DNA from 3 places in the Paenibacillus sp. FSL W8-0439 genome. Region 3 is predicted to be linked to each of the others. Evidence: riboswitches for the same ligand, from Rfam matches in the RefSeq annotation. Region 3 holds a riboswitch; each other region holds the start of a gene.
What was found. Region 3 has a riboswitch for glycine ahead of sdaAB (L-serine ammonia-lyase, iron-sulfur-dependent subunit beta). Riboswitches for the same ligand answer to the same signal wherever they lie in the genome.

Region 1: it holds a riboswitch for glycine, as region 3 does, so the genes downstream of both, gcvT (glycine cleavage system aminomethyltransferase GcvT) here and sdaAB (L-serine ammonia-lyase, iron-sulfur-dependent subunit beta) in region 3, are expected to answer to the same signal.
Region 2: it holds a riboswitch for glycine, as region 3 does, so the genes downstream of both, MKX36_RS19120 (alanine/glycine:cation symporter family protein) here and sdaAB (L-serine ammonia-lyase, iron-sulfur-dependent subunit beta) in region 3, are expected to answer to the same signal.

Annotation. Positions count from the first base shown of each region.
Region 1 covers NZ_JBBPAK010000001.1:4,283,777-4,294,038, reverse strand. Annotated here, with positions in the region: gene ptsG (glucose-specific PTS transporter subunit IIBC) at 1-671, shown strand, start outside; gene MKX36_RS18365 (HPr family phosphocarrier protein) at 782-1,057, shown strand; gene ptsP (phosphoenolpyruvate--protein phosphotransferase) at 1,050-2,762, shown strand; gene gcvPB (aminomethyl-transferring glycine dehydrogenase subunit GcvPB) at 2,891-4,387, opposite strand; gene gcvPA (aminomethyl-transferring glycine dehydrogenase subunit GcvPA) at 4,384-5,739, opposite strand; gene gcvT (glycine cleavage system aminomethyltransferase GcvT) at 5,863-6,963, opposite strand; glycine riboswitch at 7,043-7,139, opposite strand; glycine riboswitch at 7,153-7,226, opposite strand; gene gcvH (glycine cleavage system protein GcvH) at 7,635-8,033, shown strand; gene MKX36_RS18335 (PTS mannitol transporter subunit IICB) at 8,460-9,938, shown strand; gene MKX36_RS18330 (BglG family transcription antiterminator) at 10,021-10,262, shown strand, end outside.
Region 2 covers NZ_JBBPAK010000001.1:4,454,506-4,464,767, forward strand. Annotated here, with positions in the region: gene MKX36_RS19095 (ATP-binding cassette domain-containing protein) at 1-1,198, opposite strand, end outside; gene MKX36_RS19100 (hypothetical protein) at 1,445-2,092, opposite strand; gene MKX36_RS19105 (radical SAM/SPASM domain-containing protein) at 2,086-3,414, opposite strand; gene MKX36_RS19110 (LytR/AlgR family response regulator transcription factor) at 4,190-4,936, shown strand; gene MKX36_RS19115 (sensor histidine kinase) at 5,335-5,955, shown strand; gene MKX36_RS19120 (alanine/glycine:cation symporter family protein) at 6,081-7,499, opposite strand; glycine riboswitch at 7,658-7,752, opposite strand; glycine riboswitch at 7,764-7,848, opposite strand; gene MKX36_RS19125 (glycoside hydrolase family 1 protein) at 8,017-9,474, opposite strand; gene MKX36_RS19130 (LacI family DNA-binding transcriptional regulator) at 9,686-10,262, shown strand, end outside.
Region 3 covers NZ_JBBPAK010000001.1:434,602-444,863, reverse strand. Annotated here, with positions in the region: gene opp4A (oligopeptide ABC transporter substrate-binding protein) at 1-35, opposite strand, end outside; gene MKX36_RS01960 (ABC transporter permease) at 79-978, opposite strand; gene opp4B (oligopeptide ABC transporter permease) at 1,016-1,984, opposite strand; gene MKX36_RS01950 (ABC transporter ATP-binding protein) at 1,999-2,925, opposite strand; gene MKX36_RS01945 (ABC transporter ATP-binding protein) at 2,903-3,934, opposite strand; gene MKX36_RS01940 (DUF6359 domain-containing protein) at 4,267-5,871, opposite strand; glycine riboswitch at 6,086-6,200, shown strand; gene sdaAB (L-serine ammonia-lyase, iron-sulfur-dependent subunit beta) at 6,412-7,101, shown strand; gene sdaAA (L-serine ammonia-lyase, iron-sulfur-dependent, subunit alpha) at 7,091-7,990, shown strand; gene MKX36_RS01925 (Ig-like domain-containing protein) at 8,070-10,262, opposite strand, start outside.

The sequences.
Region 1 (10,262 bases), 3.8 Mb from region 3:
ATGAGAAATCAAACGTGGATAAAGCTCGTCTGAAACAACTTGGCGCTTCAGGTGTCCTTGAAGTTGGTAACAATGTACAGGCGATCTTTGGTACCCGTTCCGATACGATTAAAACCCAAATGGCTGATATCATGGCAGGACGTACACCTGCACCTGCTCCTTCAGAACCAGCTCCACAAGAGGAAAAGGAAGCCGGAGAACAAAAGCAAACAATCGTTGTGGAAGATATCGTGATGCCAGTAAACGGTGAATTGGTGGACATCTCGACCGTTCCCGATCCGGTCTTTGCAGAACGCATGACAGGTGATGGCTTTGCAGTTGTGCCAAATGATGGAACCATTGTTTCTCCTGTTTATGGTAAAGTATTCAATGTATTCCCAAGCAAGCATGCGGTTGGTATTCAATCCGATGGTGGTAAAGAAGTGCTTGTTCATATCGGGGTGAATACAGTGAAGCTTAAAGGTCAAGGATTTGACGTTTTGGTGAACGAAGGCGATCTTGTGTCAGCCGGCCAGCCTATTATGAAAGTAGACGTGGAATACGTGAAGGCAAACGCTAAATCCATCATCTCACCTGTCATTTTTACCAACCTTCCAGAAGGATCTTCGGTAACTTTAAACAAAACTGGAGTATTGAAGGCTGGCGAAGATGGTATAATTACGATAAAATAAACTCTATGTGTTTCGGATTAGTTGATTAGGCGGCTTAGGCCGTCTGATCAATTATCCGGTATGCTGCGTGTAAACAAATATTATTTTTAGGAAAGTGGGAGGAACAAATTATGCAAACAACTTTTAGAATTACGGATGAAGACGGTATTCATGCACGTCCTGCAACTGCGCTGGTAAATACAGCTAACAAATTCAGCGGTGCTGAATCTTTCGCCGAAGCTAACGGTAAAAAAGTAACTTTGAAATCCATTCTGGGTGTATTGTCTCTTGGTCTGGAACAAGGGGATACTATTAACATTATCTGCGAAGGCGCTGAAGCTGCTGAAGCATTGAAAGCTCTTGAAAATGTAATCGTTAACGAAGGGCTGGGCGAAATTCATGCTTAAAATTTCCGGGATTGCCGCTTCGGCAGGCATAGCCATTGCCCGGGCGTTTATCTTGGAGCATCCGAATTACGCTGTAGAGAGACGCGCGGTTGGTGATGTTGAAGCTGAAATCGCAAGATTGGATGCGGCTTTGGCACAATCTCAAACCGAATTGGAATCGATTAAGGAGAAAACGCTTCGTGAGCTGGGTGAGAAAAAAGCAGAAATTTTTGCATCTCACCTGCTCATCCTGAATGATCCTGAATTGATCGATCCGGTTAAAGCTAAAATCAGAGACGAGCAGCTTAATGCTGACTATGCTTTGAATGAAGTAGCTACACAGTTTATTTCCATGTTTGAGAACATGAAAAGTGCATATTTGCAAGAACGCGCATCGGACATGCGTGATGTAACCAAACGGGTGCTTAATCACCTGCTTGGTGTTCATTTTGTCAGCCCTGCAGAAATTGCCGAAGAAACGATTGTACTTGCAGAAGATTTGACACCTTCCGACACAGCTCAGCTGAACCGTGAATTTGTTAAGGGTTTTGCAACGAATATCGGCGGACGCACTTCGCACTCGGCTATTATGGCTCGTTCATTAGAAATTCCTGCTGTTGTAGGAACAAAAAATATATTGTCTCAAGCTAAAAGCGGCGATTTGATTATCGTCGATGGTCTGGATGGTCACGTGTTCGTGAATCCTACCGAAGAAATCGTTGCAGAATACCGCGCTAAACAAGTGGCATATGACAAGCAACGCGAAGAGTGGCGTAAGCTGCGCGGCGAAGCTACGGTTTCCGTCGATGGTGTCCATGTCGAACTGGCAGCCAATATTGGTACGCCTAACGATGTAGCTGGTGTTCTAGACAACGGTGGTGAAGGCGTTGGCTTGTATCGTACGGAGTTCTTGTACATGGGACGCGACAAGCTCCCATCCGAAGAAGTACAATATACAGCTTACAAAACGGTTCTGGAAAGAATGGAAGGCAAACCGGTTGTAGTCCGTACTTTGGACATCGGTGGAGATAAAGAACTTCCTTATCTGGATCTGCCGAAAGAAATGAATCCATTCCTCGGATTCCGTGCTATTCGTCTGTGTCTGGATCGCCAGGATATTTTCCGCACTCAATTGCGTGCTTTGTTGCGTGCAAGCGTGCACGGTAACCTGCGCATTATGTTCCCAATGATTGCTACGCTGAACGAATTCCGTGAAGCTAAAGCTGTTTTGTTGGAGGAAAAAGAAAAGTTGGTAGCCGAGGGTGTATCCGTATCTGAAGAAATTCAGCTGGGCATCATGGTAGAAATTCCTTCCACAGCGGTATTGGCTGACCAATTCGCAAAAGAAGTGGATTTCTTCAGTATCGGTACTAACGATCTGATTCAATACACAATGGCAGCGGATCGTATGAACGAGCGGGTTTCTTACCTGTATCAACCATATAATCCATCCATTTTGCGTCTGGTGAAAATGGTTATTGATGCCGCTCACCGTGAAGGACGTTGGGTTGGTATGTGTGGTGAAATGGCAGGAGACACAACAGCAATTCCGTTGCTGCTGGGTCTGGGACTGGATGAGTTCAGCATGAGCGCAACTTCCATTCTGCCAGCACGTAGTCAAATCTCCAAGTTGTCCCGTGCGGACATGGAGAAATTGGCTGCAAAAGCTCTGGATATGCAAACAGCCGAGCAGGTTGTTGAATTGGTTCAAAGCATCGAAGCATAAGGAAGGGTATCACATTTTCAAAGGTTATATCTTTTTCCAACAAAAATTGCTGTATACATACAGCAGCCGGTATCTCAACAGATACCGGCTTTTTTGTATGCTTTGGATGGTTGTGTTTAAATTTAACCTTAACTACATGCGCAATTCAGCACAGGCTTACGGGCTGCAGTGGTTTCATCCAGGCGTGTGACTGGAGTGGTATAGGGTGCATTGAGCACCAGCTCAGGGTTCTCCTCGGCTTCGCGCGCAATATGAATCATAGTGTCGACAAAAGCATCCAGCGTCTCTTTGCTTTCTGTTTCCGTCGGCTCGATCATGATGCATTCCTCTACATTTAGCGGAAAATAAATGGTAGGCGGATGGTAACCGAAATCAAGCAATCGTTTGGCTACATCCAGCGTGCGTACTCCAAATTTCTTCAAACCTCGCCCTGACATGACAAATTCGTGTTTGCAATGCCCTGGATAAGGCAGGTCAAAATGCGGGGCTAGCCGATGCATCATGTAGTTGGCATTAAGTACAGCACATTCGGACACTCGCTTCAAGCCATCAGGACCGTAGCTGCGAATATAGGCATAGGCACGGACGAGAATGCCGAAGTTACCGTAAAAGGCTTTGACCCGTCCAATAGAATCTCCCTGCTCCCGATCCCAGCGGTACACACCCTGCGGATCACGTACGACAATCGGCTTGGGCAAATAGGGAATCAGCCGCTGCTTCACGCCCACGGGTCCAGCGCCGGGGCCGCCTCCACCGTGCGGGGTACTCATCGTTTTGTGCAAATTGAGATGCACCACATCGAAGCCCATGTCCCCGGGGCGGGTAATCCCCATGATGGCGTTGGAGTTTGCCCCGTCATAGTAGAGCAGACCACCTGCGTCATGCACAATCGCGGCAATGTCAGTAATTTGCTTCTCGAACAAGCCCAGCGTGTTCGGATTGGTCAGCATGAGCGCAGCGGTGTCGTTGCCTACCGCTTGGCGGAGCGCGTCCAGATCCACCAGCCCCTCAGGGGTGGAGGGAAGGGTGATTGTTTCGAAGCCCGCGACGGTTGCACTGGCGGGGTTCGTACCGTGCGAGGAATCCGGCACGAGCACCTTGGTACGTCGCTCACCACGTGCCTCGTGGTACGAGCGAATCATCATCAGCCCGGTCCATTCGCCATGGGCGCCAGCAGCGGGCTGGAGCGTGACGGCATCCATGCCGGTCAACGCAGCCAGATCGTTTTGGAGCGTATGCAGCAGCTCCATAGCCCCCTGGATGCTATTCTCCGGCTGATATGGATGAATTTTAGCAAAGCCTGCGTAACGGGCGACATCCTCATTCACTTTTGGATTGTATTTCATCGTACACGAGCCAAGCGGATAAAACCCGTTGTCGACGCCGAAGTTGCGCTGGGACAGGGCGGTATAATGGCGAATAACATCTACTTCGTATACCTCGGGTAATGCCGCAGGTTCGCTGCGCAGCGCATAATCCGGCAAAAGCTCTGCCACCGGGCGACGAGGAACGTCGCACTCGGGAAGGGAATAAGCGATGCGACCCGGACGGCTCAATTCAAAAATGAGCGCTTGATCGTGTTCCTTCAACAGCTCTTGTTTCTGGTCCGGTCCGGTGTGTGTCATAGCAATCCCTCCAAGGTGTGTACAAATTGGTCGATCTCTTCTTTGGTTCTTTGCTCCGTCACGGCAATCAGCATGTGACCCGCAAGTTCCGGATAGTCCCGGCCCAAATCATAGCCTGCGATAAATCCAGCAGCTAGCAGATTGTCCTGAAGTTTGCTCACATCCGTACCTTCAGGCAGCCTAAGGGCAAACTCGTTAAAGGTCGGTGCGTGAAATGAGGCAGTTACGCCTTTCAAGCTCAGCAATTGTTCTAACGCATAGCGGCTTTTATGCAAATTCAGCTCGGCTACTTCCTGGATGCCCTGTCTCCCCATGACGGACAAGTACACAGATGCAGATAATGCAAGCAACGCTTGATTGGAGCAAATGTTAGACGTGGCCTTTTCGCGGCGGATATGCTGTTCCCGCGCTTGCAAGGTCAGCACGAAGCCGCGTTTGCCGTTACGGTCTGTGGTTTGGCCTACGATACGCCCAGGGATACGGCGGATATGCGCCTGGGAGACGGCAAAGTAACCGCAGGTCGGACCGCCGAGGGAGGACGAGATCCCAAGTGGCTGCGCGTCCCCTACAACAATATCCGCGCCCTGCTTACCGGGCGCCTCCAGCAAGCCAAGTGCCAATGGGTTGGCACTGACGACCATTAGCCCCTTGTGTGCATGGATCAGGTCAGCCATCGGCTTCAGATTTTCCACGGCTCCAAAAAAGTTGGGGCTTTGGATCAAGACAGCCGCCGTCTGTTCCGATACGGCCGCGGCAAGCGCATCGACATCCGTTACGCCGTCCGAACAGCCGATCTCCACGATGTCCAAGTCCAATCCGCGCGCATAGGCTGCCAATACCTGGCGTGCCTCTGGATGGACAGACCTTGATACAATAAGCTGTTTACGGCGCGTGGCTGCGGCGGCCAGTGAGCCCGCTTCCGCCAGAGCTGTCGCTCCATCGTACATACTGGCATTCGCTACTGCCATGCCTGTCAATTCGCAAATATATGACTGGAATTCAAAAATGGCTTGCAGCTCGCCCTGGCTTACTTCTGGCTGATAGGGGGTGTAGGCTGTGTAAAATTCGGAACGTGAGGTGATGTGCTGAATGACGGACGGAATATGATGATCATAAATACCTGCACCAAGAAAGCTGGCATGTGTATCTGTATTGGCATTGTGCCCGGCCAGCTCGGCCATGTGGCGAGTTAGGGCTCTTTCGTCGAGCCGAGAGGAAAGAGGGAGTTCCCCTTGGTATCGAATTGCCTCTGGAATGTCACTGAATAGATCATCAATGGATGATACGCCCACCACACGCAGCATTTCGGTTTGATCTTGTTCGGTCATGGGGAGATAGCGATGCTGCTTCATAAGTTCTGGCTCCTTTCGAAAAGCAAAATTTAGATAGTAAATTAGCTAATACATAATCGTAGTTGGAAAATCCAGAATTTCGTATCTGACATGATCGCTTTTTTAGAGTGAAGAGGATTAAGATCAGCGTGACCGTTTATAAAAGGGGGCTGGGACCACTTCCGCACGCAGGCGTTTACCTCGAATTTCGACCTCTAACGGTGTAGATAGGGTGCTAAAACGACTGTCCACCAAGGCTAGCCCCAAATTACGCTTCAAGGTGGGCGATTGAGTCCCCGTTGTGACCTCACCAATGTGTTGGCCTTCCGCGAAGACTGGATAATGAGCGCGCGGGATACCGCGGTCAATCATTTCCAGCCCGATCAACTTGCGAGGAATTCCTTGTTCTTTCTGGTGTTGCAGTGCTTCTCTGCCGATAAAATCTCCTTTATTCAGCTTGACGAAGAAACCTAAACCAGCCTCAAGCGGTGAAATGGTGGCAGATAACTCCTGTCCGTACAGCGGCAGCCGTGCCTCAAACCGCAGTGTATCGCGAGCACCAAGCCCAGCGGGAATTAGCCCATACGATTCACCGCAACGAAGCAAACCATTCCACACGGCGGGTGCTTCCTCAGCAGGTATATAAAATTCAAAACCGTCTTCCCCGGTATATCCGGTTCGGGAGACGAGTGCTTTTGCTCCGAACAATTGCACGTTCTCATGGAATCGGAAAGATGCCAGATTCGTAATATCTGCATCTGTCACGGCTGCGGCAATATGTGCTGCTTCCGGTCCTTGTAATGCCAGCAATGCGATCGCATCAGACACATTCTCCAGATGAACCGATGCAGGTACGTGGCGCATGAGCCAATCCCAATCTTTGTCGATGTTGGAGGCATTCACAACGAGCATGTAGCGCTCTGGTCCTTTGCAGTATACAAGCAAGTCATCCACTACGCCTCCATCGGGGTAACACAGGAGTGAATATTGTGCCTGGCCCGGTTCCAACTGGCTGACATCATTCGTGGTTACCCATTGCAAAAAAGCCTCGGCTTCTTTGCCCTCAACCAAAAACTCGCCCATGTGCGAGACATCGAATAAACCCGCGCATTGCCGGACGGCCTCATGCTCTTTTTGGATGCCGCTAAACTGAACGGGAAGCTCCCACCCGCCAAAGTCAATACAACGAACCCCGGGCTGCGTCCCGTAGGACGAAAATAATGGTGTTCTTCGCAAATTAGACATTTTTTCACTCCTATCCAATGTAATCGGCTAAACAAAAAAGACAGGCTGAAAGAAACGTATAGACGGCAGTCCATACTCTTCTTTCAGCTCTGTCCTTGATACCAGAAAGTTACCCCGGTGTGAACCAGGTTTCCCCTTGGGTGATCCGCTCTAATCGCGAATGCTCTCCAGAGATGCGTCCGGCAGAGGTCCTTTTGCCTGAGAGATTCACCTGCAATGCAAGTTTACTCCTTCGGCGCTACCTTTTGGATCAACGGTAGGTTACCCGGTTTTGCAGGTAACAACTTGATCCGAGTTCGCGTGCACAACTGTCTCAGAAACGACAACAGCTATGCGAATCTTTTGGGTAGTCTCTCCCTCCGCGTTCATCCGCGTTTGCAGTTGTCGGGGTATTTCCAAAAGCATTTGCTATAACCCATTAATACGCAAATTCATTCAAAATGTCAATAAAAATGTCATATAAAACAATCCAAAAAACATTTAATGTATAAATAAGGATATGTAAGCGTTTGTTACAAGTTATCATTTTTTAATATTCTATGCTATATGAGATAACATGAAGTATTTTTGTTAGTATTATTGACATGAGTGTTCATGTTGTCATAATCTTAACCTGTCTAATACAGGTGATTAAAAGCATTTTATTCATGTGGAAGTGAGGCGAAAGCAGGATGAGTGAAGTGAAGCGGGAACTTTGGTATACAGACGAACATGAGTGGGTTCAGCGTACAGCAGACGGGACGTTGCGGATCGGCATTACAGACTTTGCACAGCATCAACTGGGTGATATTGTTTTTGTGGAATTACCTGGGGCGGGAGCAACGATTGAACAGGGGGCAGAGATTGGTACAATTGAATCGGTGAAGACCGTATCCGACCTTTTTGCTCCGGTGGCGGGAACCGTATTGAAAGTAAATGAAGCTCTGGAAAGCACACCTGAGCTGGTGAATGAATCTCCCTATGAAAAGGGTTGGATGATTGAAGTAGAGATGGGCAATGATGTCGAGGAAGCTCTGAGCAAGCTGCTGTCTGCGGATCAGTACGAGCAGTTGATTTCGGATGAACAATAATGAGCAATATAAGATGGAATATTAGCGCTTTATTCTAAATTTTTATATGGATATTGAATTGAATAAAAGCATCGTTAGTCCGCTCGTTTTGTGTATATAATAGTCGCTATGATCTGACATGGCGGCTATTTTTTTGTTGTCTTTTAGAAGACGTAATTACGTCGATTTATTAGATTTAGAGGTGAGCTCCTCTACATAAGGTGCAGATTTACAGCACTGTTTTTTCGACTAATTTCTATTGTTATCGGTCATATTAAGAAGAATTATGCAGGTATAATACGTTGTCCGTTATTTTAAATTTAAATGTTGTCATCAACGTTCATGACGAAAGTACGTTTTCATTTCGTTGATGAAGATAGCGCTGTCATTTAGTATGAATTTTAAGAAAAGGTAGTGATGCTATTTACTCACAAGGAGGATATGAATATGAGCACAGTGGACACAAAGTCCAGTTCAAACGGTGGCGCTCGTGTCGCCGTACAGCGTTTTGGCCGTTTTCTCAGCGGTATGGTAATGCCCAATATGGGAGCCTTTATCGCATGGGGATTAATCACGGCCCTTTTTATTCCGACCGGGTGGTTTCCGAACGAGGGTTTTGCACAACTGGTTGATCCGATGAAAAATTATTTGCTGCCGCTATTGATTGGTTATACAGGAGGCACAATGATTCACGGACAGCGTGGAGGTGTGATCGGTGCCATTATGACGATGGGTGTCATTGTGGGGGCCGATATCCCGATGTTCCTGGGCGCAATGGTAGCTGGCCCGCTGGCTGCATGGATCTTGAAGAAGTTCGATAAGGCCATTGAAGGCAAAGTCAAATCAGGTTTTGAAATGCTGGTCAATAATTTCTCGGCCGGGATTATCGGTGCCATTCTAGCACTGCTCGCTCATGTGGGGATTGGCCCGGTCGTTCAAACCATCAGCCAAGTATTGTCGGCAGGGGTACAGTTTCTCGTAAATGCAGGGCTCTTGCCGCTTGTCAACCTCATTATTGAGCCCGGAAAAGTATTATTTCTCAACAACGCACTGAATCACGGAGTATTGAGTCCGATTGCGCTAGAGGAAGCTGCAAGAACAGGAAAATCCGTTTTGTTCATGCTTGAATCCAATCCTGGGCCGGGGCTCGGCATTTTGCTGGCCTATTGCCTGTTCGGTAAAGGCTCTGCGAAGTCGTCTGCTCCTGGTGCAGTTATCATTCATTTTTTCGGCGGGATTCATGAAATTTATTTCCCTTACATTTTGATGAAGCCGATTCTAATTCTCGCTGCTATAGCAGGGGGCGTTGTGGGAACCTTCTGTTTTATGTTGACAGGTGCCGGACTGGTTGCTGCTCCTTCACCAGGCAGTATCATTGCTTATTTCCTGATGACACCAAAAGGCGGATATTTGCCGATGCTGAGCGGTGTGATCGCTGCTGCAGTCGTATCCTTTGCTGTTGCCGCAGTATTGCTCAAGACAGGTAAGCAAAAGGAAGAGGGGCTGGAGGAAGCTGCATCCCGCCTGAAAGATATGAAAAATCAAAGCAAGGGTGCAAGTGCTAACGCCACTGTAATGGAAGATAACCACGCATCTGATCGTGCTGCTGAGATTGCCGCAGATCGAATGCTCAAGGATAAATCCGAAGTGAACAAAATTGTCTTTTCCTGTGATGCAGGTATGGGTTCAAGTGCCATGGGAGCTTCAATTTTACGCAAAAAAATGAAACAGGCGGGCGTGGGCGTTACGGTAACGAATACGGCAATCAGTGAAATTCCACAGGATGCGGACATTGTCATTACGCAAAAAACATTAACAGACCGGGCTAAAACGGTAGCCCCGAATGCTGAGCACATTTCCATTGACAATTTTCTGAAAAGCCCTGAATACGAAGCGCTGGTTGACCGTCTGAAATCCGACTCTTAATCCCTATAAAGTCAGCCGTCTGTGTACAGTTTGTATTTCCTGTTGAAAGGGAATAGAGCTTGGGAAGGAACGGTATGCGCTTATGAATATTACGAAACGACAATCTGACATCGTGGAGTATCTTTTGGAGCAGCCCCATGAGGTTACAGCCGGGGAAATTGCCGAGAAGATCAATGTCAGCACAAGGACGGTCCATCGGGAACTTGGCGCAGTCGAGTGTTGGTTGGCGGCTCATGAGGTAAAGCTGGAGAAAAAATCAGGGATCGGTATCTATGTGGATGCCGGCCCGACTCAGCTTGCAAGTCTGCGGGAGCAATTGTTGCA
Region 2 (10,262 bases), 4.0 Mb from region 3:
TATCTATATCTTTGATGGAGCAATTATTAAAAGCTATTTCTCCTGTGTAAAGATCACTATAAAGACCTATCAGAGTATTAAGTAATGTTGTTTTGCCTGAACCATTGTGACCACAAATCCCGTAAATTCCCCCCTTAAAAAAATCATAAGAAAAGTCTCTAAATACGCTTTCCTCGGAATATTTAACACCTAATTGTTTAATACTTATTTTCTCTAAATCTTCAAGTGTTGTACTACCATAAATATCATTTTCAGAGTTCATAACGTCATTTAACCGTTCTATCGATACTTTCGTCTCTTGGTATGAACTTGCTAAGCTTAATAAATATGAAGTTGACGAGATGATCATTGAAAGGTACGTGTTAATTATGGTGAACTGCCCTATACTCATTTGGCCAATTACAACTTTATGACCTCCAATTCCGATTACAAATATATAGCAGATGATCAATATAAATTGATTTAGATTGGAGAAAATATAATTAGTTTTTACTTGTGAAGTCGCAACTCTAAATAATGAATTAAATGCTTTATTTAGCCGCTCATTCATTTCATTAAAGAGTACATTCTTCTTTATAAAAACCAATTTGTTAATTTGTTCGACTTTTTTAGAGTAGTATTCATTTGCTTCTTTTTTGTATTTCAGATTTGCTTTATACAATTTTTTTCTAAAAACCACATATGTAAATATATAAAAAGGAATAAGCGAGAAAATTATAACGCATAGTAGTACATCAGCTTTTAAAACAATAATACCACTGATAATTATTGTGATTACTTGCAATACTAAGTTGGAAATATTATTTGAAAAAAAGTCAACTACTGTGGATGAATCATTATTAATTTGGTCAACTAAGTATGCATTATCCTTATCTTTGAAGACCGACAGTTTAGTTTTGAATATCTTTTGATAGATATCATTGCAGATTTCGTATAATAATAAATTATTCAATTTCGTAGAGAAAAGGGCAGTTAAATATTGTATGAGAATGTTTACTATATTTATAATCCCCAGTAACAGTACAAAATATAAAATGATACTTATATTACTTTTTGATACTAAATAATCAATATATATGCCTGTGATGTAAGGAACAATAATTCCTATAATCCACAATACTGAAGTAACAACAATGTAAAAAAATACATACTTGCGCGTTTTTGAAAGGTATTTTTTCAAGTATTCTAGGACTATCATATTCATCACCTATGTTTCATATTAGGTAAATCTTAGCGAGATGCTAAAAACAGCATCTCGCTAAGTAATGTTACTTCTCTTAAGCTACATCTTGTAGGAACAAGAAAGAGTGCAGCCACTTGAACCGTGGAAAGGACAATGTGCACTTACTTGTACAGCACTTTTTACCAATACGTCCATAGTTTTTCCCTCCTTAAAATTTAATTTATATAAATAACATACAGTTTAAAAACTATATGCTACTTATCACTTTTGAGCTGCAATAGAAAATGCACTGTTTTCAAGCGTGATATTTATCTTTGCTTTACCTGCACCATTTATATAGTTATATGTTAAGTTTGGTCTAAACAATGGCCATCCCGCAGGAACACTTAATGCACTTGCAGTCGTCTTAACTGTAACTGTGTAATCCGAAGCTCCTTTACTAAAAGTTAAGGAACCTGAACCTTTTGTATTGTCATAACTAATGGCTTTTGAGTATCCTACAGGCACCCGAACTGACATTGAGGAACCATCTACACCTGTGATATCAAGATTAGTATTTAGCTCTGGAAGTGAAACTCCAGACTTTGTACTTTCTACCGTTATTTTTTCATAACTTTTATCAGGAATTAAAATATTAACTCTGTCGGAAATGCCGTTAGCTGAGCCTTTCCCCTTTACTGTGATGTAAATTGTAGATCCACTTAATGTAGAAGTGACAGTATACAAGGATTTGTTATACTCATAACTAAAATCACTTGCTGAAGTTTTTGTAACGGTGACATTACAATTTATAGCCGTTAGATTGATATTCTTAACATCATTTGAAGCTGCATTACTTGAAGCACCTAATGGCATCCCCATAAGTAAGAAACCACATAAAACAATACACATTTTTTTTAGCATTAACATGATTCAGAAACCTCCTTCTTATTTCCCGTTAATTGTCCAGCCAGTAATACTTTCGTGCACTCGGTAATATACTCCTGCAAATTATAACGATATTGCTCACATATGTTAAAGTCTGCCATTCTATTATGAGGACATCCTCCTAAACACACAGGTAAGTACTTACAGTCTGAACATTTTTCATCTTCAGTAGGATCATATAATAAATAACAACCAAGAAGCTCAGTATTCCATTTCACTGATGTATCTTCATTTATATTTCCAACACACTGCTCAATAATTCCAATATCGCTCCAACATTTATATAAATGACCAAGAGGATCAATAACGAAACTATTATATTTGTCCGCAGAACAATAATTACCTTTAGGTGCAGGATAAATATAACTAATTGGGATATCATTTTCCGACATAAATTTTAAATTAAATTTTGAATACATCTCGTCTGTCAAGCACTTAGTTCCCTCATACTTTCCATTCGTCGGCGTAACTAATCCTAGATAAGGTATTACATTTTCCAATAAAGAATTTTCCTTTAAGAATCCTACGATTTCATGTAAATTCAACCAGTTGTCTTGGTCAGTATTTATTCTCATAAATATCTTAATCATCCCTTTAATTTGCTTGAGGTTATTCATTATGACATCAAATGTCCCTCTTCCACTTACTAAAGGGCGTCTAAGATCATGTACTTCTTTAGGACCGTCAACAGTGACTTGAATATCATTTACTCCACATGATATTAACGTTTGAACTTTTTCTTTATTTAAAAGATAGCCGTTTGTAATGACACTGGCCGTATATTGTATATTGTTTTCTTTACATATTTCCAAAAAATCTTCCGATATCCTAACTATCTGCTTCATTGCAATCAAGGGTTCACCGCCATACCATGTAACATTAAGAGTGTCAAGTTTACTAGCATTTGTTTTAACAAAATTGACTATACTTTGAGCTGTTTCTTGACTCATAGTTTTGTTATGATATTGGTCTTTCTCAAAACAGTATACACATCTAAAATTGCAGGCCATTGTAGGGGCAATTGTTAGCATTAAATTAGAAGATTCAAACCGATTTTTTAAGAGGTTTACCTTTACATATGCTTTTTCATTCATATTATCTTCTACGATATAGCCACATTCGATAAGATTTTTAAGATAAGTATCATTATTTATTGCCAATCCATTGTTTGTAAGTTCACAAAACTGTTTATAGTACTCCGGTTCAAGAACTGCCAATGCACCTGTTCGAGAATTATAAAGTACCGTTTTATCGGTATTTTCAATAATGTCATTAAAAATAAAGTTATATTGCGAAGCTTTCATTTTAGCCCTCCTTAGAATGGATGCGGTCCCTATGTAATTATGAATCGATTAACTAGTGACAAAATTCACATAAGTTTTAAAAATAAAATGTACGCTCATTCTGAGTTGTAATTGCATTCTCGCAGTGCACACTAGCCACCAAGAATAGATGTCCATCATCCGAAACCGGACTGAATTTAAAAGCCATCCTACACCTTCATAGTTTATTCATATACTTTATTCTCTCTGGACAATATCTATACTAGATAGCTTTTTCTTCTCGGCTTTTAATGTAGCATAAGGCAAAAAGAAAAAATAAGCTTGTATCCTGAAATGCAAAAAAGTCCATCTCAACAACCAAATATGTCAGCTTCATGTGAGATTAATATTTTTGTTACCTATATTTCTTTAATGGCAAAGTACGTTACTTGTTAATTCTTTGTTTATATGTCCAAAGAAAGTAAAGGATTAGACTGCTTGAGACAGCAACAAAGATTAAAAGTACTAGGAGCGTGCAACTGCTTGTTCCTGCCGTTATCGTGACGCGAACTGAACCAGTAGAGCCTTAACTGAATACTTTTATAAAGGCTGAAAATAAGGTTTCTAAGCAATAAAGAAGAACGTATCCATTCCCTCGCCTGGGCTACGTCCTCTCCACAGTATAAGTATGCATTTGAACTTTTACTAACAAAAATTCCATAACCTGATGGTAATTTTTTTCATATGTAAAACATCACTTCGAATAGACTTTTTTTACAATATACTGGATTTATATAACATATTTGAGGTGGTCTATTTGTTTCAAGTTGCTGTTTGTGACGATGATCCCGCAATGCATAAAATTTTACAACACTTTTTCATGTGTATGTCAGTAAGTGAATCCTTAGATTTTAATCTACAATTCTTTTTATCTGGGGAAGATCTAATCAAATCTTACAGTTCACAAGAGCGATACCCCTTTCATATTATCTTGTTAGATATTGAAATGAGGGAATTATCGGGAATTGAAACTGCAAAACTTATTCGCCTTTTTCCTGACCGAGAAGTTCAAATCATATTTCTAACTAACTATCCAGAATACATGCTAGAAAGTTTTGAAGTACAAGCATTTCAATATTTACTTAAACCCCTTACTTATAAACTCTTTGTAGAAAAAATAAATAAACTATGTCATTATATGCGTTCTTCAGTATCCCACTTTCTGTCTGTGAAAAATAAAACTGAGCATCTTGTATTGAGACACTCTGAGATCATAGTCATCTCAAAAGGTGAAAACAATTACATCCATAATGAACTTTGTATTGCAACGGATTCACACAACTATTTTATTTCCGGAACGTTGAAAGCGGTTTATGAACAATTAAAATATCCGTTTGTGTTTATACATAGGTCAATAATTGTGAATTTAGTTCATATACGTAAGTTTTCAGCTACTTCTGTTATTATGTCAAACGAACAAGAATTCCCTGTAGGTCGTTCTCACGCTAAATCACTTCGTGAGGCGTATGCTCGTTTTATAATTTCTCGTTTTCAGGAAGGGTGAGTTTTTTGAATCATTGCGTTTACATTAATGTCACCTCGTTTTCTAATTACTCTTTATTTTTATTTAGCACAACAAAGCAAAGTCATTTTTCCAATCCAATAGTTAACCTTTTTTTACTTTTCGCCTCTTTACACTTCATACTTATTACAGTACTAGTAGTTCATTATTTTAAAAAAGGAAGGAAATACAAGATAGGGATTGTGTATTATTTTGTAATATTAATAGGAACATCGTTTAACTTGCTCATACATTACGGTTTATTTTCTTTTATGAAACATAATTTATTCTTTATAATGTCAATCATCAGTATTCTTGGAATGAACGTGATTATTGTCTTTCTAACGGACAAGTTGATAGAAAAGTCAAACCTCTCATGCTTTTTTCAAAAGCAAATGCTGATGCAAGAAAAACGTTATAAAGAAACAACTCGATCTCTTAGTGATATCAAACGAAGTATTCATGATTTCAAAAAACAGTTAATTTTTGTCCGTGCTTGTTTACAAGAACAGAGGACGGAAGAGGGTGTTAATCACATCAACCAAACTCTAAAAAATATAGACTCACCAAAACTTCATATAACAACAGGACATCTCGTTATTGATGCTTTAGTAAATCATACTTTCAGCATCGCTAATAAAAGTGGGATAGCTTTCTTCCATCAAATCCATATTAACCCGGCAAATATTAGTATTGGAAGTCATGATCTATGTATTGTCTTAGGTAATGTTTTCGATAATGCTATTGAAGCTGTAATGCAGCTTCCTAGAAAGAAAGAGCATTCAATTCATTTGGAAATTTTCACCGATAATATTGCCCTATGGATTTATGTTCGCAATTCAAAAAGTAATTATCTCAATACAGCATTCTCAACCAAAACATACAATCCCCCTTTAAAAAAACATGGGTATGGATTACTTAACATCCAGCAAGTGATAAAGAAATATGGTGGTTATTTAAATACAACTATTACGGATTCGCATTTTCAAATTACGATTATGCTCCCATGTAATAACTCTTAGGTTTGTAAACGTTATGGATTAAGAGATATTCAGAATAAATAAAATGTCGGTAATCACCAGTCTTATAACCTAAAAAAAGGAGTACCCTCAAGCCTGTGATGGCTGAGGATACTCCCTTTTAGTATTTATGAATTTACCGTTTGTCCCTTTTCTTCTACTTGGATAGCCGCCCCTACATTGGCACCAGCAAGAATACCCTTGTTCTTATTAGGATACAAAGAATTCATATAAGTCCGGGTTTCTGCAACAACAATTCCCGACAAGCCGAGCAGTGCAATCAGGTTCGGAAAAGCCATCATGGCGTTAAAAATATCTGCCAGCAGCCAAATCGCATCCAGTTTAATGAACGCGCCCCCGCCAACCAGTACAATGAACAAATAACGATAAGGCTTGATCCACTTAACCCCAAGCAAGTATTCAACACAGCGTTCCCCGTAATAGTTCCAGCCGAGCATGGTGGTGAATGCGAACATAATCAGAATGATGGTGAGCAGCTCTGCTCCCAGCGGAAATGCACTGGAAAATGCTTGCTGAGTCATCAAGCCTGCATCGGTAGGCCCGCTCCACACCCCGCTAACCAGTAACGTCAACCCGGTCATCACACAAATAACCATCGTATCAATAAACACACCCGTCATGGAAATCAGCCCTTGTTCCGCAGGCCATTTGGTTTTGGCAGCTGCGGCTGCAATCGGTGCGCTCCCCAATCCAGCTTCGTTGGCAAAAATACCTCTGGCTACCCCACTGCGCATGGCCAGCATAATCGTAGCTCCTGCAAATCCGCCGGTTGCCGATGTAGTTGAAAATGCCGAATGAAGCACAAGCGCAATTGCGGCAGGAAGTTGGTCAGCAAATCGAATCAGTACAATGATACAAATTAATACATACAGGCCTGTTTTAAAAGGAACGACCTTCGTCGATACCTTGGCAATGCTTTTGAGTCCACCAATGGTCACAAGACCTGTAAGGACAGCAATTGTCAGCGCCGTTACAATCTGCGGAACGCCAAAGCTGTTTTCAGTCGAAGATACAATCGCCTTGACCTGAGGGAATGTTCCAATTCCGAACAACGCTACCAGCATCCCTGAAAAAGCAAACAGCATCGCCAACGGTTTAAAACGGCGTCCCAGGCCTTTTTCAATATAATACATCGGGCCGCCGGAAAATTGTCCATTCCGATCCTTCACCCGGTATTTTACCGCAAGTACACCTTCCGCATATTTCGTCGCCATCCCAAAGAAGGCTGCAACGACCATCCAGAACAAGGCACCCGGCCCGCCCAGCTTAATGGCTGTCGCTACACCGACAATACTTCCTGTACCGACGGTAGCCGCCAATGCCGTACTCAAAGCCGCAAAACTACTTACATCCCCGCTACCTTCATTCGGGGCCTTACCGATGAGCTTGATCGCCAGGGGCAGGCGGAATACCTGCAACATTTTTAGACGTATGGTCAGCCATAACCCCGTTCCCATAACAAGGATGATGAGAGGCGCCCCCCATATCCAACTGCTAATCGTTTCTAACACATGTACCAAATTCATTTCAACCCGCTCCTCCAGCATAGTAGAAAACAAAAAAGAGTCAAATCTGTTGATTCGACTCCTGGAGAGGTTAAAGGCACGAAAAAATACAACCATCTTGTGCAGGATTTCATCTCTAAAAGCTTATAAAAAGCCTAGGGCTATCCCTGTCACAGGTTATTCGCGTCTCTGTCCTTTTGCCTGAGAGTTTAAGCAGATGTGATCTGCGGTGCACCTTCGGCGCCCAATTAAGGGTCTCTCCAGAGTTCTGTCCGTTTACGGTCCCTGCTCGTTGCTGTAAATCAGCCTAAGCACCTGAGAGTTTTGCCCCTTCGGTTGGAACTTTCATTCCATCTCCCGCAAACATCAACCAGACATATGAAATTTTTATTCATTATACAGAAAAATTTCAGCTTATTACAAGTGAAAAATTTGTGAAGCCCTCTGAAAGAATCAATAGAGTGTCTATACAAAAAGCGGGTACAGCAGATTGCATCCTGAGGATTTTCTCTGCTGTACCCGCCAAAACGATATGGAATTATAATTCTTCACCGTTGGTTGCTATCACATTTTTATACCAGTTAAATGAGTCCTTTTTGGAGCGTTGAAGCGTTCCGTTACCGTCATCATCCAGATCAACGTAAATAAATCCGTAGCGCTTGGACATTTCGGACGTAGACATGCTCACAAGGTCGATAGGTCCCCAGCTGGTGTAACCAATCAGATCAACACCGTCAGCAATCGCTTCCTTCATTTGGGCAATATGCTGACGCAAGTAATCAATGCGATACGTGTCATGCACAGAGCCGTCTTCTTCTACCTTATCATACGCACCCAGGCCATTTTCCACGATGAACAGTGGCTTTTGATAGCGATCATAAAACGTATTCAGTGTAACACGCAGGCCGATCGGATCGATCTGCCATCCCCAGTCGGAAGACTGCAGATACGGATTTTTCACACCGCCTATCAGGTTCCCTGCTGCCTTTTCGCCTTCTGGCCCTACCGATACGGTCAAGGTCATATAGTAACTAAATGAGATAAAATCGACCGTGTTATTTTTCAAAATTTCGGCATCGCCGGATTCTGTCTGGATCACAATATTATTTTCTTCAAAATAGCGGTTCATATAGTTGGGATATTCCCCACGAGCATGCACATCCGTAAAGAACAGGTTCATTTGATTTTCATGCTGTGCTTTCAGAATATCTTCTGGGTTACACGTATGTGGGTAGCTTTCAATGCGGGCCAGCATACAGCCGATCTGAGCGCCCGGAATGATCTCATGTCCCCGTTTGGTCGCCAATGCACTTGCTACAAATTGATGGTGCAATGCTTGATATATCGCTTGTTGCTTGTTTTCTACACGGTCAATAACCACACCGCCGCCTGTAAACGGGCTCATAGTCATGACATTAATTTCGTTAAAGGTCAGCCAGTATTTTACTTTATCCTTATAGCGTGTAAATACCGTTTCGGCATATTTTACGTAATGATCCACGACTTCGCGTCCCAACCAGCCATTATATTTCTGTGTCAAACCTAGCGGTGTTTCATAATGCGACAATGTTACCAAAGGCTCAATACCATACTTGCGCAGCTCATCGAATACATTGTCGTAGAATTGCAATCCTGCTTCATTCGGCTCGGCATCATATCCATTCGGGAAAATCCGCGACCAGTGGATGGACATCCGGAATACTTTAAAGCCCATTTCTGCAAACAAGGCAATATCTTCTTTGTAGTGGTGGTAAAAGTCCACACCTTCACGCTTTGGAAAACGGGCGTTTACCTTCCCTGCCAAGATGTCCTCCAGTCGTTCGGACGAAATTTCTATAGCATGATCGTTCTTACGTTCTGATTTAGGTACATAGGCTATCATGTCTGCGCTGGATAGACCTTTTCCATCTACGTCAAAAGCACCTTCCAATTGGTTGGCTGCAGTTGCCCCGCCCCAGAGGAAGTTTTTCGGGAATCCTTTTAGCGTCTTCGTCATGGTATGAAAACCTCTTTCCTTAATTTAATGTTTTCACTTTAGTCAGTAACCCGTCAGGTGCTGCAATGCGAATCCATAACTAACGGTAACCGTTCTCCTTTGAAATGCATCGACAGATGCTTTAAAATAGACGTAATGCCCTCATAAAGCATCCTAATTGTTGTAACGCGTTTCATGTCAAGTATTTTTTTCTCAGGTGAGGAGAAGCATCATGTCGAATCTTGATCAAATTGCAAAACTGGCGGGCTTTTCCAAAGCTACGGTATCCAGAGTGTTAAATCAGTCCCCCCATGTAAGTCACGAAACCAGAGCTAAAATTTTAAAAATCATGCAGGAATTAGATTATGTTCCTAATCGGAATGCGATCTCTCTATCCAAGGGTCAGACGCTTCAGATTGGTATCATCACTTCAACTATCAATGAAATTGTGCTGGCATTTCTGGACAGCTTTGTGGAAATCGCAGGCCAATATGAATTCCAAACCATTATTTATACTTCGGGAGAAGACAAAAAGAAAGAGCTTCAAGCTTTCGAGGATTTAAAAAGAAAAAGAGTCGATGCGCTGGTCATCATTTCCTGCGTGAATGACACTGATTTTTTGAGTACCTATTGCAAATATGGACCGATCGTGGCATGGCAACGAATGGAGCATACCGATATTCGCTCCGTCGCTATGGATCAATATGAAGGATACATGTTAGCATTAAAACATTTGATACAAAAAGGCTATACACGTATAGCCAATGCTTTTGGTCGTCCAAGCAGCATCAATACTCACAGCAGACAAC
Region 3 (10,262 bases):
ACAGGCAAAATTCCTTTTTTCCAGCTTTTAATCATTGTAAACCCCTCCTTGTCGTTGTCCTTATCCTTGAACTTCGGTTTAACCCAATCGTTGTCTGGCATCCGTGGCACGTTTGAGCGCCTGACCGATAAAATTAATCGCCAGCATCAGCACTAATATAAGCAGTGAGGCAGGCAACCACATCCACCAGCTGTTCTGCAATACATCCGGGTCATTGGCATAACTCACTAGTGTACCCAAGCTTGGAGTTGATTCTGGCAAGCCAAAGCCGAGATAGGAAAGCCCGGTCTCAATCCCGATATTTCCTGCAAGACTGAGCGTTAGATTAACAATCACAACAGAGCTGAGATTGGGCAGCACACCCAACCAGATGATCTTCCAATTGGGTGTGCCAAGGGTTTTGGAAGCCTGCACGTAGTCCAGCTCCCGCTCCGATAGTACCTTGGCCCGGATCAGGCGCGCTTTTCCAATCCACAAAAAGGCGGTCATAATGAAAATAAAGGACCCTATGCCACTTTTGGGCACAATGCTGACAAATACGATAACCAGCATCAAGAATGGAAGCACCAGAATAAAATCAATGATTCGCATGATGATGTTATCGACCATTCCTCCATAAAACCCAGCCAGTAAGCCCAGCGTCAAGCCAATGGCGGCGGATAACAAAGTAATCGTAAAGCCAATGGTAAAGGAATTGCGGGCCCCAATGACCAGCTGGCCGAATATATCCCTGCCCGCTCGGTCCGTACCCAGCCAGTGCACTGAGCCGGGAGCTTCGCGGATCGCGCCCAAATCGACCGTCGTGACTACATCCTGATTGACAAACAGGACAGAGGCATATATAAAAATCAAGAACAGAGCCACAAATCCAATGGAAATCAAGGCCATTTTGTCACGTACCAGCTCACGACGCAGTACAGACCAACTGGATGGTGATTTACGAATGATTTCCGGCGAGAAGACCTCCTCCACCTGCATAGACACCATAACCCCTCCTTTTCTCTAGACTTGTTCGCTATTCAATTCGAATGCGTGGATCGACCTTGCTCAGGATGACATCAGATAAAAGGGTTCCTAATAGTGCCAAGAAGCCGGAGATCATGACCAGCGCGTTCACGACTGAAAAGTCCCGTTGGGTGATAGACTGAAGAAACAACTGGCCCAATCCCGGATAACCAAAAATAGATTCCAGGAAAATGTTGCCGGCAATCACACCCGTCAGGTCGTAGCCCAAAAAAGCAGCAATGGGTAATAAAGAGTTCTTGAAAATATGACGGGAATAGATCTTTCCTTCGGGTACCCCCTTGGAACGTGCTGTTTTCACAAAATCCTTCAGACGTGTGTCAATGACCTCATTGCGCAAATACTGAATGGTAGCCGTCGTACTGAGCAATGCGCCTGTAACCGCCGGTAGTATGAGATGATACGACTTATTCACGTAATACGACCATGTCCCCGGCTCCATTCCTACATCCACACTGCCGCTGGTTGGAAACCAGCCAAGTCTGAATCCAAACACGTACAGCAGCAGCAACGCGAGTATAAACAGAGGTGTTGCAAAGCTGAGATAGGTATACCCCACCACGGTTTTATCCAGCAGACTATGCTGATACCGACCACTTAGTACTCCCAGCGGAATGGCGATCAGATACGTCAGAACCAGAATCACTACACCCAGAAAGAACGTGTTCCCCAAACGACTGCCAATCAAATCGGTAACGCTAATTTTATGTACATAAGATTTGCCCAGATCCCCATGAGCAAGCTGGACAAGCCAGTTCCCATATTGCACCCACACCGGGTCATTGAGTCCCAGTTTTTGCCGCTGTTCTTCCAGTGCAGCCGGATTCAGATTGGGTGTTGAAGTGATGAGCCCTGTCAGGGCATCCCCTGGCATAGCCTTAGCTAGGAAAAATATAAGCACACTCAGTGCAAAAAGTTGAGGGATCATAACCAGCAGCCGGCGCATTGTAAATTTCCACATATTCTGTACCTCCCTTAAGGTAGCGCGACTTGATGGGATGGACTTACTGATTTTAGTGCAAACGGCTTTCCACTCGCATCTAAATGTTTGGGCAGCTCTGACTTGTAAGAGGATAAAAGCTTCTGCCTTTTTCGAGCATTTTCTAGCCGCTTCGCAGGATCAATACTGGGAATGGTGGCAATAAGCCGCTGGGTATACAAATGCTGTGGACGCTCATAAATGTCCTGCTCGCTTCCCTGTTCCACTAAGCGACCTCGGTACATGATGCCGATTTGGTCACACATATGGCGGATAATACCCAGGTCATGACTAATGAACAAATACGTCAATTTGAACTCTCGCTGCACATCCTTCATAAAATTAAGCACCTGTGCCTGCACAGAAACATCTAGCGCCGATACCGGTTCATCAGCAATAATCAGTTTTGGATTTAATGTCAGCGCACGCGCAATCCCGATCCGTTGCCGCTGGCCTCCGGAAAATTCATGCGGATATTTGTAGGCCGCATCAGCGTTCAAGCCGACCTTTTCCAGCAGCATCTGCACTTTTCGCCGCTCTTCCTCATCACTCAGCCTTTCAAAGTTCCGCAGCGGTTCAGCAATGACATCCAATACGCGCTTGCGCGGGTTAAGCGAAGAATAGGGGTCCTGAAAAATCATCTGAATGTCTCTACGCAGCGGATGGCGGTTATTCCGACTCAAAGCCGCAAGGTCCTTTCCATTAAAAATAATCTGTCCGCTCGTCAGCTTATTCAGGCCGATAATCGTCCTGCCTGTCGTCGTTTTTCCGCAGCCGGATTCTCCCACTAGCCCATATGTTTGGCCTGCCTCTATGCTGATCGACACGCCATCCACTGCTTTTACCTGATCAACAACACGCTGGAAAAAACCACCGCGCACCGGATAATGAACCTTCAAATCATTTAGCTCCAGTAGTGCCATGAGCAGTCTCTCCCTTTGTTTCGTCTTCAAAATGAAAATGCTGATAACATGTACAACGGACCCAGTGACCGGGGGAAATTTCACTTAATTGGGGATGGTCTTCATGCATTCTCTGCTGAATCCAGGGAATACGCGAAGCAAAGCGACAGCTATTGCGAGGAATATCTTGCAATGAGGGAACAATGCCACCAATGACATGCAGCGATTCGCCCTTGGTATGCGATCCCGGCATGGAGGCTAGCAAGGAACGCGTATACGGATGCTGTGGATGCCGGAATAATTCAAAAACATCAGCGCTTTCCACGATTTCTCCGGCATACATGACCACCACACGGTCAGCTACTTCCGCCACAACGCCAAGATCGTGCGTAATCAGAATAATTCCGCTTCCAGTCTCCTGTTGAAGCTGTTTGAGCAAGTCAAGAATTTGCGATTGAATGGTTACATCGAGCGCAGTCGTCGGCTCATCTGCAATAATAAGTGAGGGTCGGCAAGCTATGGCAATCGCGATCATCACACGCTGGCGCATTCCTCCTGAAAGTTCATGTGGATACTGTTCATACACACGTACGGGGTTGGGTATATCCACGCTTTCCAGTAGCTCCAGTACACGTTCCCTTTTTTGCTTCGTAGATAGGGACGTATGATAATCGAGATTTTCCTCGATCTGCTTGCCAATGCTCATTAACGGGTTCAGTGCTGTCAGCGGGTCCTGAAAGATCATGCCAATGCCCGCTCCGCGGATTTTATTCATTTGCCCTGAGGAGAGACGGATCAGATCCGTGCCTTTAAAAAGAACCTTTCCTTCGACACGTGTCCGCTCCATGTCATGCAATTGTGGGATGGAAAGCGCCAGCGCGCTTTTGCCACAACCGGATTCTCCGACTACAGCCAGCACTTCATTGGGGTTGACCGTCAGATCCAGATGATCGACTGCCGGGTGGTATTGATCGTTGATACGAAAAGATACGGATAATCCTTTAATCTCCAACACAGGTTCGATATTCAATGCGCGCGCTTCCTCCATTCTCCATGGTCTTGTCCTGCTTATTCTCACCATGTTTGATGTTAAAACCTTCCACAAACATTACATACCGTTTTTGTCGGAATAATTTGAATACATCCTATCACCAGTATATGGATATATCAATTAAGATTATGCTATCAACATCATTTAAAAAATCAATGATCCAGCCGTAGCGCGACCTTCCTGGCACAAAATGTAATAAAATAACCAACCACAGGTTAATTTTCATCACAAAAAAGCCGTTTGATCCCCTACAGAGGACCAAACGGCTAACTAGCATCCAACCACTCACACTGAATTATTTTTTGCGTTTATTACGAAGCCGCTCCATAGGAGCCCGGCTTGAACGTTCTTGGATCGTACCATTTGTAGCCTGCTGCTGGAGCAGACCAAGGCTCCGGTTGCGGTTCTGTGGAAGCCGCAGGCTCTTCAAACGGCAGCAGCTTCGTCGGTTGATCCAGCGTTAAGCCTGCCACATCGGATAATTTCGTGTAGTCCTGCTTCCACGCAAGCCATTGAACCGTTTGCACTAGGAAGGTGGCATCGTCTACTTCCTTAAAACCATCATATGTCTTTTTCGACTGTCCGTTTTCCTCACGCGCATATTTCGGAGTAGCATCTTCTACAGGGGAAGAATCACCGATAAATGCTGCCTTGCCTTGACCCACCTTGGAGATCGCAGCATAAGGACCTTCCGCACGGCCTCCGCCGTTATAGACTCCTTGGTCTACTGCATTGCCCCATTTTTTTGTACCTGTCGGGATGTAGGCAATTCCTTTGGCTTTGGTAGGATCAATAATAGCCAGCGTAGATCCCGCATGCATGGCAATCGAGCGTACACCCTTGGTAATGCCGAAGGATTGATCTGCGGCTACGATGTCCGTAGCATTTACATCGCCAAGCGCATTGTAACGGAAACGAACACCAAAGTTGGTCGCCAGCCAATCGGAGCTTGTTAATCCTTGCATCGCCGGCGATGCAGCTTCTTCTGCAGTCATGCCTTTGGCCGGATTAGTATAGGCTCCACGACGGTAGCCATTCATAACCTCGGAGGAATCCCAACGGTTTTTGTTACGGTCGGCATTATAATGGTCGGAGATGAAGAAGACACTTCCCCCGTTATTCACATATTGCAGCAGGGCAGCCTGCTCGGATGCCTTAAAGGCCACATTCGCTTCACCGATGATGAACACATCATATTGGCGCAGCTTATCATAGGTTATGGCCTGTTCTCCATAAGTAAAAGGAATAGGGCGGTTCAATTGATCCACAGTAAAGCCTACATTACGTAATCCATTGGCAAAGTCGGAGAAGGCGCCTTCAATGACCCAATCTGCTGCACCAGCCGTCTGTGCGTGCGTATTATCGAACAGCACCTTTTTGCCTTTTCCATCCGGCAGTGTAGTACCGGGTTGACCCGGGTTGCCAGGTTCAGGTTCGCCAGGTTCACCTGGTTCCCCCGGCTCGCTTCCACTCACCAGTTCCACAGCGCTTGGACTTTTTACTCCACCAAAATTATTGTAGGCACCAAGCGTACCTGTCACGCGAATTTTGCTGCCGACCAGTTCAGGATGACCTGTTAACCCAAATTGCCCTCTGTACGCAGATGTCAGCTGCACATCCAATAGATTAGACGTGCTACGTTCATTGGCCTGGTCGGCAATCAGTACGTTAAAATCATTCGCAAACGGAGCAGAAAAATTAGCTGTTTTCGATCCGGTAGCATGTCCGACGATGTAGCCTTCCACCGTCACTGTACCTCCACTGCCTTGGCGCTGAAGTGCTTCGTCTACTGTCAATGCTCCCTCTGCCTTGACCTGACCGAATGGAACGAGGATCCCAATCAACAGCGATACGATCGCTGCTAGATGCAGCACCCCTTTCAAGCGTGAACCTGTGAACCGCAAGCCTTTTACCATACGTCAATATCCCTCCTATAATTCCATAAATGTACTTGTCCTCTATCAGATTAGCTGTCAATCTTCTAATTCCTTCCTGATTTCATCCATAATTATGTAAATTTTAATCTTTTTTATCGGAAACTCGCCTGTTTATGTAAAAATTGAAACCTGCGATTGACACCGAGCACGGCATACATTACGCTAAGAAAGATATGTAGAACGGTATACGCGAATGAAGATGACGGGAGAGTCTGTCCAGGGGCTTACACGCTGGCGGCACCGAAGGAGCAAGACGTCAGCACCCGGCTGGCGGATAATCTCTCAGGTCCATGTATCGTCATCTGACGCAACTCTGGAGAGAGCGCAAGCCACCCAAGGGGTAAGGCGGTAAGGACACCGCACGAAACTCTCAGGTAACGAGGACAGAGATAAGGGAAACTTCCTTATCCTGTCCTTTTTTGCGCTCACATTGTACGTTAGCATTAGGAACCGTCATAGCTGCGCACAAACGCGGAAATACCATATACTATGGTACTAGAACATACAGGGGGCCACACCATGCGTTTCAAAGATGTATTTTCCATTATCGGTCCGGCCATGACCGGACCTTCCAGTTCACACACTGCAGGCGCGGTGCGGCTTGCACGCGTTGCCCGTCACTGGCTCGGGATGCAGCCGGACCGTGCCCGCATGACACTGTACGGCTCCTTCGCCGACACCTACAAAGGACACGGTACAGACCTAGCACTCATCGCAGGCCTGCTCAATTACGATACAGACGACCACCGAATTCCAGATGCCGAGCAATGGGCGGAGCAGGCTGGAATGGCCGTGGAGTTTGCCGTCAGCGGACTACCCGCGCCCCATCCAAATACCGTCCGTTTTGAACTGTGGAAGGGTGAGGATCAGCGCACACTGCTGGGCTCCTCCATCGGCGGCGGCAGCATCCATGTCCAGCAGCTCAACGAATTCCGAGTCAACCTGACCGGGGAGCTGGCTACGTTGGTGCTTCTTCACTCGGATAAGCCCGGCACATTAGGTGCGGTGACTTCAGCACTCGGCGCTGCCGACATTAACATTGCCTATATGCATGTGGATCGCAAAGGCCGAGATGGTGAAGCACTTACCGCCATCGAAACGGACAGTCCTCCTACGGCTGAACTGATCGCAAAACTACGATCCTTACCACATATGTACGAAATTAAAATGATTAATTTGAAAAAAGGAGCTGAATCTGATGCGATTTAGCCATCTGCATGAAATCAGCGCCATATGCGCGGAGGAATCCACCACGATTGGCCGCCTGATGATTCAAGAGCAGGTACAAGAGACGAATACAACGGAAGAAGAAATCTTCCGCCAAATGTCTGATTATTATGAAGTCATGAAGGAGGCCGTTCATCGTGGTCAGACGCAAGACACCGTATCCCGCAGTGGATTAACGGGCGGTGACGGCAAGCGTCTGGCCGAGTATCTGCGGGCAGGGGAAACCTGCTCCGGCGACGCCTCCGCACTCGCCATGGCTTATGCGCTATCCGTGTCGGAGGTTAATGCGTCCATGGGGCGTATTGTGGCTACGCCCACTGCTGGCTCTTGTGGAGTCATCCCCGGTGTGTTCATTAGTGCACAGGAGCGGTTCGGCTGGGATGATGAGCATATGGTGCACGGCTTGTTCGCAGCCGGAGCCATTGGCTACGTCATCGCCAACAATTCCTTCATTTCCGGCGCGGAGGGAGGCTGTCAGGCTGAGATTGGCTCAGCCATCGGGATGGCCGCTGGCGCGATGGTGGAGCTACGCGGCGGCACACCTGAGCAGGCCGTTCACGCCGTAGGCCTAGCGCTCAAGAACACGCTCGGTCTGATTTGCGACCCCGTCGCCGGACTCGTCGAGATTCCGTGCATCGTGCGCAACGGGCTGGGAGCCGTGACCGCACTTGCCGCAGCGGATATGGCTTTGGCGGGTGTGCGCAGCGCCATTCCGTCTGACGAAGTCATTGACGTAATGCTTGAAGTCGGCAGCGCAATGCCATCAAAGCACCGCGAGACCGCCAAAGGCGGCTTGGCCCAGACACCCACTGGCAAGCGTTTGACCGAATCACTGACACGCAACACATCAACCAAGAAGAATAAATCGTAGCTTCTAAGCTTCAAAAAATAAAAGAGCAAGCATATCGTCTCTAGACGTATGCTTGCTCTTTTATTTTCATTTTAACAGATTACTGAACGGTTACCTGTACCTTCGTCATTTTACCTGCATATTTCACTGTAATTACAGCTTTGCCCTTGCCCTGTGCCTTAATGTTGCCGTCTTTGACGGTCGCAACAATAATTCTGGACGAGGACCAGACAGCAGGTTTGGAAACATCCTTCTCCGACTCATCCTTATACGTGGCTGTAGCCGTAACCTTGGCCAGCTGTCCTGCCTTCAAAGTCAAGGCGACTTCGTCCGTTTGCAGGTATTTAAGCGTATCAACATCAACAGGTACGCTGATCACCTTACCGCCAAACTTCGCCTGAATGTTAGCCTTACCGTAGCTGACCGCGGTAACCTGACCCTTTTTGACGGTGGCTACCTTATAGTTGGACGTTTTCCATTCAGCTTGGGTTGTAACATCCTTTTCTTTTCCATCACTGGATTTAACTACAATCGCAATCGTTTTTTGATCCCCGGATTTTAGTGATAACGCAATGGCATCCGCTTCAATCTTTTGCGCTACGTCCACTTCTACCGTAAACGTAATGGTTTGCTTGCCATATGAAGCAGTGACCGTTGCCTTACCGCTTGCATTCGCTTTAATCAAACCTTCGCTAACTTCAACTACTTTTACATTACTAGTAGTCCAAGTGGCGTCCTTGGTTACGTCTGTTTTTGTGCCACCACTCTTAACGCCTGTTACTTTCAGCTGCTTTGTTTCTTGAGCACCAAGCGCAATTACACGCGAGTCTGTTTCCAGACGGTCCACAAGGCCCACTTGTACGTTTATTGTCAGTTTTTTGCCGTTATAGGTCGCTGTAATAACCGCTTTACCGGCTGCTTTACCCGTAATCGTTCCTTTGGACACAGAAGCAATATCTTCCGCGCTTGAAGCCCACTCCGCATCCTGTGTCACGTCTTCCTTGCGTCCATCCGCATAAGTAGCCGTCAGAGTTGCAGTATAGTCCTCATTAATATCAATCGTTGCCGTTTTGGAGGACAGAGACAGATCACCAGGCACATTTACGGATACTGTAGCTGTAGCTGTTTTGCCGCCATAAGAAGCTGTGATCGTAGCCTCACCTGTTTTATAACCTGTGACTTCCCCCGCGCTGACAAAAGCGATATCTTCATTGCTGGATTTCCACTCTGCCTTACTTGTGATATCTTCTTCCGTACCTGTTACGTACGTTGCAGTCAGCTTGAGCTTTTTGGATTCCTTGGCGTTCAAGCTCAGCTTGTCCTCGCTCAAATCCAGAAATCTAGAGGTTTCGACATCTGTCTTGATCGAAACTGTCTTATCTCCATACTTAGCAGTCACTGTAGCTGAACCCGCTCCAATGGCCATAATCGTTCCTTTATTCACCGTTGCAACTTTTTCATCGTTTGATGCCCAAGTAGCTTTATCTGTGATATCCGTTACTGTTCCATCCGGGTAGACAGCAGATACCTGTATTTTTTTAGATTCATCCAAACGGAGAAAAATATTGGTTTCGCTGGCTTTCAGCTTATTCGTCTGATCTACATCCACCGCAATCGTAGCGGACATCGTGCCATATTTACCTGTGATCGTCGCCTTACCCGCGCTATAGCCGGTAATAGTGCCTTTCAGTACATCTGCCACAGCTGCATTGCTGGAGCTCCACTCAGCAGACTCTGTCACGTCCTGTACCGATCCATCCGGGAACGTTGCTGTCAATTTAACCTTCTCTGTATCCTTCAACAAAAGAGAAACCTCTGATGAACTGACATCGAGACGTTTAACCTGCTCTACCTGTACAGCAATCGTTACAGTCTGTTGACCATAAACAGCCTTAATATTAGCTGTACCTGCTCCCTGAGCAGTAACCAATCCGTTAACTACAGTCGCTACCTTTTGGTTATCCGAGGTCCAGGTCGCATCACCTGAAACCTGAGCTGTCGTATTATCACTATAAGTCGCTGTCAAATCAATCTGTCCTGTGCCGCTCGAACGTAAGTTCAGGCTTTGTACATTGGATGTCAGCGCCTTAACCTTTTTCGTAACATGTACCTGAACCGATTGTACCTTCTCTTTATAGGTCGCTACCACGGTCGCTTCCCCTTCAGCTTTGGCTGAAACCGTACCGTTATACACTGTAGCGATAGCTGTATTATCACTTTTCCAATCCGTGCTTACGGTTACATTCGAGGTCGTCCCATCGCTAAAAACAGCCGTAGCCGTCAGCGCAGCCGT